Regions from separate parts of the Roseitalea porphyridii genome, predicted to be linked through region 2. Evidence: predicted binding sites of a transcription regulator. Region 2 holds the regulator's gene; each other region holds the start of a gene.
The links. Region 2 encodes LexA, which represses DNA repair genes until DNA is damaged. Its sites were predicted from a motif close to TGTTCNNNNTGTGTTCNG; they were not measured.
Positions count from the first base shown of each region.

Region 1: a site for LexA is predicted at 920-937, ahead of E0E05_RS04570 (PA0069 family radical SAM protein). Genes of this name have one in related genera too.
Region 3: a site for LexA is predicted at 1,463-1,480, ahead of ruvC (crossover junction endodeoxyribonuclease RuvC). Genes of this name have one in related genera too.

Region 1 covers NZ_CP036532.1:954,241-956,504, reverse strand. The annotation lists gene moaB (molybdenum cofactor biosynthesis protein B) at 1-355, shown strand, start outside; gene E0E05_RS17320 (glycosyltransferase family protein) at 347-871, opposite strand; gene E0E05_RS04570 (PA0069 family radical SAM protein) at 994-2,157, shown strand.
Region 2 covers NZ_CP036532.1:1,797,026-1,799,289, forward strand. The annotation lists gene E0E05_RS08785 (ComEC/Rec2 family competence protein) at 1-607, shown strand, start outside; gene lexA (transcriptional repressor LexA) at 668-1,384, opposite strand; gene E0E05_RS08795 (hypothetical protein) at 1,757-2,158, shown strand; gene coaD (pantetheine-phosphate adenylyltransferase) at 2,232-2,264, shown strand, end outside.
Region 3 covers NZ_CP036532.1:2,961,960-2,964,223, forward strand. The annotation lists gene E0E05_RS14460 (DMT family transporter) at 1-637, shown strand, start outside; gene E0E05_RS14465 (sulfite exporter TauE/SafE family protein) at 634-1,392, opposite strand; gene ruvC (crossover junction endodeoxyribonuclease RuvC) at 1,520-2,032, shown strand; gene E0E05_RS14475 (AbrB/MazE/SpoVT family DNA-binding domain-containing protein) at 2,107-2,264, shown strand, end outside.

The DNA of each region.
Region 1 (2,264 bases), 840 kb from region 2:
CGACGACGGCGTCGACGTGGTCATCACCACGGGCGGGACGGGCTTTACCGGACGGGACGTCACGCCGGACGCGCTGGAACCGATGTTCGACAAGCACATGGACGGCTTTTCGCAGGTCTTCCACCGCATCTCGTATGACAAGATCGGCACGTCGACGATCCAGTCGCGGGCCACCGCCGGCCTTGTCGGCACGATGTTCGTGTTCGTGCTGCCCGGCTCGCCGGGCGCCTGCAAGGATGGCTGGGACGGCATCCTGAAATGGCAGCTGGACTACCGCCACATGCCGTGCAACTTCGTCGAGATCATGCCGCGGCTGGACGAGCACCTGAAGCGGGGCAAGGCCGGCTCAGGCTGACGGCGGCCGAACGGCGGCGCGCAGCGTGCGCACGGCGAGCCCGCGCGGCAGGTCGGCGAGGGCCATGCCGGGCCGTGCAAGGGCGGCCGCCTGGGATCGCGAAATCAGCAGCCCCCGGTGGAACGCGCCCGTCGCCCTGCCCGGTGCGAACATGCGCCGCCACCATGGCGCGTCGGGATCGCGCGCGATGGAAAACCGTGCCGCGCCTGCCCCGGCCGGGCTGTTCACATGGGTTTCAACCGCGCCGATCCAGTCGCCGATCGGGCGAGCGCCCGGCTCGAGTATCAGGAGCCACTGACCACGCGCGAGTTCGATGAGGGCGGGCACGTCGGTACCATCGGCATCGATGATCGTGCATCCGGCAATCTCGGCGACGCGGCGCGTGCCGTCCTGCGAAGCGGCATCGATGACGATGACATCGACGATGTTGCCGCTGACGGCATGCGGCACCAGCGCCGGCAGCATGCGGGCCAGCGCATCCTCGTCATTGCGGGTCGGAACCAGCACCGTGAGCATCGCAGTCGCCTATCCCATGTTGCGGCGCAACGCAAAATTCCGCATGAATGTTCTTGTCTTGTTCTCTTTCGTGCGCTAGGAAAATAGTCATCGAAACCGAAGCGAGTCGAAGGGAGCGCGCCATGAAGGCGATCGCCGAAGCCGATCAGTTTGCCGGAAGCCTGGGCGCCGCCGACGGTGCGGCGGCGGCCAACCAGCACATCGACGCGTCGGGCATGCGGGTCGACCGGCGCCGGGTGCGCGGCCGGGCGAGCGCGATCAATCCGGCCGGCCGGTTCGAGGCGCTGGCAACGGTCGAGGTGGACGATGGCTGGCAGAGCCTTGAGGACCTGCCGCCGTTCAAGACCGAGGTGCAGGTGGAACGGGCGCGAACCGTGATCACGCGCAACCAGTCGCCGGACATCTCGTTCGACCGGTCGATCAACCCCTATCGGGGCTGCGAGCATGGCTGCGTCTACTGTTTCGCGCGGCCCACGCACGCCTATGCGGGGCTTTCGGCGGGCGTCGACTTCGAATCTCGCCTGTTCGTGAAGCCCGATGCGGCCAGGCTGCTCGAAAAGGAGATCACGCGCGCGGGCTACGAACCCCGGACCATCGCCATCGGCACCAACACCGATCCCTATCAGCCGATCGAGCGCGAATGGATGGTGATGCGGTCGATCCTGGAAGTGCTCGAACGCCACAATCACCCGGTCGGCATCGTCACCAAGTCGGCGCTCGTGGTGCGCGATGCCGATATCCTGGCGCGCATGGCCGAAAAGGGACTGGCGAAAGTGGCGCTGTCGGTGACGACCACGGACCGCATGCTGGCGCGGACGATGGAGCCCCGCGCCTCGACGCCAACCAGGCGGCTCGAGGCGATCAAGGCGCTGTCGGCCGTCGGCGTGCCGTGTTCGGTGATGGTCGCGCCGATCATCCCGGGGCTTAACGATCATGAGATCGAGAAGATCCTCGACGCCGCCGCCGCTATGGGCGCGACGCAGGCCGGTTACGTGCTGCTGCGGCTTCCGCTCGAGGTTGCACCGGTCTTCAAGGAGTGGCTGCTTCGGCACTATCCGGAGCGCTACCGGCACGTAATGAGCCTGATCCGGTCGATGCGCGGCGGCAAGGACTACGATTCCGAGTGGAGCAAGCGCATGAGCGGCACCGGCCCCTATGCGTGGCAGATCGCCCGACGCATGGAAATGGCCTGCAAGCGCCTGGGACTGTCGGCGCGCGGCAAGCCGCTGCGCACCGACCTGTTCGTCAGGCCGAAACCGGCAGGGGAGCAGCTCGAACTCCTGTAACCCCGCGTCCACGACATTGGCTCCGCCCATCCGGCACAGGCCCGTCCCCCGCCGGCCGGCCCCTGCGGAGCCATGGTCCGCCAAAGCCCGCGGTTTCCTGCCGAACC
Region 2 (2,264 bases):
CGATGCCGAGCCGGGCGGTCGCCGCGCGCAAGGCGCCGACCCTGTCGCCCCGATGCGCTGCGCCGAACAAATCTGCATCGCGACGGTCTGGCGCGGCGCCGAGCGATACGATCTTGTGATCCTGTCAGCGCCTTTTCCAGACGGTCCCACGAACGCGACGGCGGAGACCGGTGGGTTGAAGGCTATCGATGCAGAGGCCCATGACGGCGGCCACCACCACGCGTCCGTCCTCTGCGGGCGGTTCGATCTGATCGTTCTCGCCTACGCGCCGGCGGAGTCACCCTGCGACGACGGAACGCTCGTGCTCACGGCACGGGATCTGGCGTTCGCCGGCAGTGCGGAGATCAGACCTGCGCCGCGGGGTCGTCTGCGAACTCGGGAAAATGGAACGGCACCCGACCCGCCGCATGAAACAAGGCTTTCGCAGGAAACCGCACCGCAGACCCGGTCCGAATCGGAACGCTTGGAGGCCGAGGCGGGGACCGCAAAGAAGAGTGGCGCGGTTTCGCCAAGGCTCGCCGTCCGCCACGCCGTCTCGACGCCGTTGCGCCCCTGGCATGACGCTCGCCGCTGGAGCCGGGCCGCGCGCAATCTGGCACCCTATTGACCGCCTACCGATCGCGCGGACCCGGCCGCGACCACCGGTCGACCGGCCGCTTGTGCCGCGTCAGTAGCGCCGTACGAGGCCCACGAGCCGGCCCTGGATGCGCACCCGGTCGGGGCCGAAGATGCGGGTCTCGTAGGCAGGGTTGGCCGCTTCGAGTGCGATCGAGGCACCTTTGCGCCGGAAACGCTTGAGCGTGGCTTCCTCTTCGTCGACGAGAGCGACGACGATCTCGCCCGGATTGGCGGTGTCGGTGCGCTTGATGACGACCGTGTCGCCATCGAGAATACCGGCCTGGATCATCGAATCGCCCTCGACATCGAGCGCGTAATGCTCGCCCTTGCCCATCATGTCCGGCGGCACGGAAAGGACACGCGTCTGGTTCTCGATCGCTGAAATCGGCACGCCCGCGGCGATCTTGCCCATCACCGGAACGGCCCGGTCGTCATTGGCGCCGGCCTGCGGCATCGCTGGCGGCGATTCGGCCGGTGCCGACGGGCGGCCGAGACCGCCTTCGACGACGCTCGGCGAAAAACGCTGGCGCACCTGGTTAATCGGCTGCATCGCGTCGGGCAGCTTGATCACTTCGAGCGCACGAGCGCGATTGGGCAGGCGGCGGATGAAGCCGCGTTCCTCGAGCGCCGTGATCAGGCGATGGATGCCCGACTTGGAGGCCAGGTCCAGCGCTTCCTTCATCTCGTCGAAGGAAGGAGGGACACCGGTCTCCTTGAGCCGCTCATTGATGAACATCAGAAGGTCGAGTTGCTTGCGCGTCAGCATGGCGATTCCGGAAACAAACGAAAACAAACGTCGAACAGACGTTAACTGTTCCAGTTGTGTTCCGCAAGCAATAAAATCCGGTTAACCGCCGGCCGATTTCCTTTGCGCGCCGCGTTACCGGCCCTCCGGGCGCGGAATCACTGGCGCGGACGCAGCATCAGGCCGAAGGAAAGGGCGCTCGCGCCCGTCAGGACGGCAACTGCGACGGTCACTGCGTAAATCGTGAACATGGGAACCTCCCGATTGCTTGTGTTGTCGACTATGCTTCCAACAACGACATGCGGATGTGCGAAGTTGCACACGGGGCGGTCAAAGCAACGTGAACGGCGCGCGCCGATCGCCGGTTATGGGGAGCGATCCATGAAGACGATCATGAAAATTGCGCCGATCGGCATGGTTTTGGCGGTCCTTTCGGGGAGCCCGGCCGCCGCCACCGGCACGGTGGAATGCACGGGCGCCGACAGCGCCGATGCCAGTGTCTTCCTGTCGGTCGGCCGGCTTCCGGTCCTCGCCGTCCTGGGCGCCGTGATCGAGGCGGAGGGGACGACCTATGCAACCGACACGGACGTCAATCCGGATGCGGAACCCATCGTCTTCGGACAGGGCTTCTCCGATGGCGACCGGCTGCGCGCCGATTTCACCGATCCGAACATCGAGCAAATCCTCGTGAGCGTGCGAATCGAGCGCGCCTTCGAGGACAAGGCCGGCGCGGAGGCGGGCATCGTGCGTGTCGCCGGCCGGGGCGCCTGGCCAATCGTCTGCGTCTCGGGCTGAGGGCGGCCGGCCAGCGCCTGCCTTCGGGCGCGAGGGGCTTTGCAGGCGCGCCATATTTGCCTACACGCTTCCCATGACCCAACGCACGGCGATCTATGCGGGTTCG
Region 3 (2,264 bases), 1.2 Mb from region 2:
TTTCTCCTACACCGCCGTCAGCCATCTGCCCGCCGGCATCGTCGCGGTCGCACTGGCCACCGTGCCGATGATGGCGCTGATGATCGCGCTTGGCATCGGCAACGAACGGTTCGCCCTGCATCGCGTGACCGGGATCGCGCTCGGCGTGGCCGCGATGATGCTGATCGCCCTGCCCGAGGCCAGCCTGCCGGACCGGTCCATGGCGCCCTGGCTTGTCGTCGCGCTCGTCGCCCCGTTCTGCTATGCGGCCGAGGGCAACTACATGGCCAAGGACGCCCCGGCCGGCCTGCATCCGATCCCGGCCCTGTTCGCCGCCTGCATCGCCGGCGCGCTGATCTCGGCGCCGCTGGCCATTTCCACCGGCACCTGGGTCGACCTGACCCAGCCCTGGCGGGCGCCCGAATATGCGATCGCCGGTTCGGGCCTGGCCCATGCCGTCGCCTATTCGGGCTACATGTGGCTGATCGCCTATGCCGGCGTCGTCTTCACCGCCCAGATCTCCTACATCGTCACCGGCGCGGCGCTCGCCTTCTCGATCGTCTTTCTGGGCGAGAGCTATTCGGGATGGGTGTGGGGCGCGGTGGCGATGATGGCCATCGGCCTGTTTCTCGTCCAGCCGGCCCGCAACGTCGACTAGCTCCTGAGGCCGTCGAGCGCGGGCAGCGCCAGAAGGGCCGCGCAGGCGACGATGATCAGCGCGACGCGCCTGTAGCCCGCCTCGCTGGCCATGCCGAACAGGCGCGCACCGACGAAAAGCGCCACCAGGTAGACGGGCATGCAGGCAATGCCCAGACTGACCGACCGCGCCGTGAAAAGCCCGCTGACATAGAGCCCGGCGATCGCAAACAGCTCCGCGGCGGCCAGAAAGATGATCAGGTTGGCGCGAACCACTCCCGCCCCGGTGCGCAGCGCCATCCAGTAGAGGATCACCGGCGGGCCTGCGATCGAGGCGGCCCCGCCCAGAAAGCCCGACATGCCGCCGACCGCCATCCGCACCGGCAGGTTGCGCGGGCCGGTATAGTACCAGCCGCTCCACAGCACGGCGACAACGATGAAGATAACCACCGACATGAACCAGCGCAGCAACGTCGGATCGCCGGCGATCAGGAACCACAGACCGAGCGGCAGCGCGATCGCATAACCGGCCAGGATCGGCGGCAGTTGCCGCCAGTCGGCGCGGGGCCAGGCAGCGGCGATCAGCGGAACCATCGGCAGCGTGTCGATCAGCGCCACGATGACGACGGCGATCTGCGGGCTGTAGGCCGCCGCCGCGATCGGCACGACGATCATCGCCGTACCGAAGCCCGAAAAGCCGCGCACCACGCCGGCGACCGCCACCGCTGCGATCACCGCCCACAACGCCGCTCCGGTCTCGAGCGTCCACCAGCCCATGCGATCCTCCCGCCCGGCGGCTCTGGCACGCGCTTGCAGCGACCACAAGCCGCAACCGCAGCGATACGCCTGTTTTCTTTTTGTTCACATCGTGCCGCTAGCGGTCTAGCCTGAGCGCGAGGCAGACATGAACGAAACGATTCGCATCATCGGCATCGATCCGGGGCTGAGGCGCACCGGCTGGGGCATCGTCGAGGCCACCGGCAACCGGCTGGGTTTCGTCGCGGCGGGCACGGTGCGCTCGGACGGCGCGGCCGATCTCGCCGCGCGCCTGTGCCAGATCCATGACGGGCTCGGCACGGTGCTGGACCGCCATGCGCCCGACGAGGCCGCCGTCGAGGCGACCTTCGTCAACAAGGATGCCGCCGCGACGCTGAAGCTCGGCCAGGCACGCGGTATCGCCATGCTGGTGCCCGCCCGCGCCGGGCTGCCCGTGGCCGAATACGCGCCCAACGCGGTCAAGAAGGCGGTGATCGGCGTCGGCCATGGCGACAAGGGCCAGATCGCCATGATGGTGCGCACGCTTCTTCCGAAAGCCGTGTTCGACACCGAGGACGCCGCCGACGCGCTCGCCATCGCCATCTGCCACAGCCATCACCGCGGCGCGGCGGCACTGCAGCGACGGCTGGCGGGGGTGTGACGCTGCGGCTAGTGTTCTTGACTTGTTCCGAAGGTTGGAATAAGTAAAGATCGTCGGTAGCGGGGTCACCCACAATGCGTGTTTCGGAGAAAGGCCAGGTCACAATCCCCAAGCATGTGCGCGAGCAGGCGGGGATACGGCCCAACAGCGATGTCATGATCCGCCTTGAGGGCGGTCGCGTGATCATCGAGCCGGTTGACGGTGCCGAAAGCCGCTCCATGCGCGACCGCAT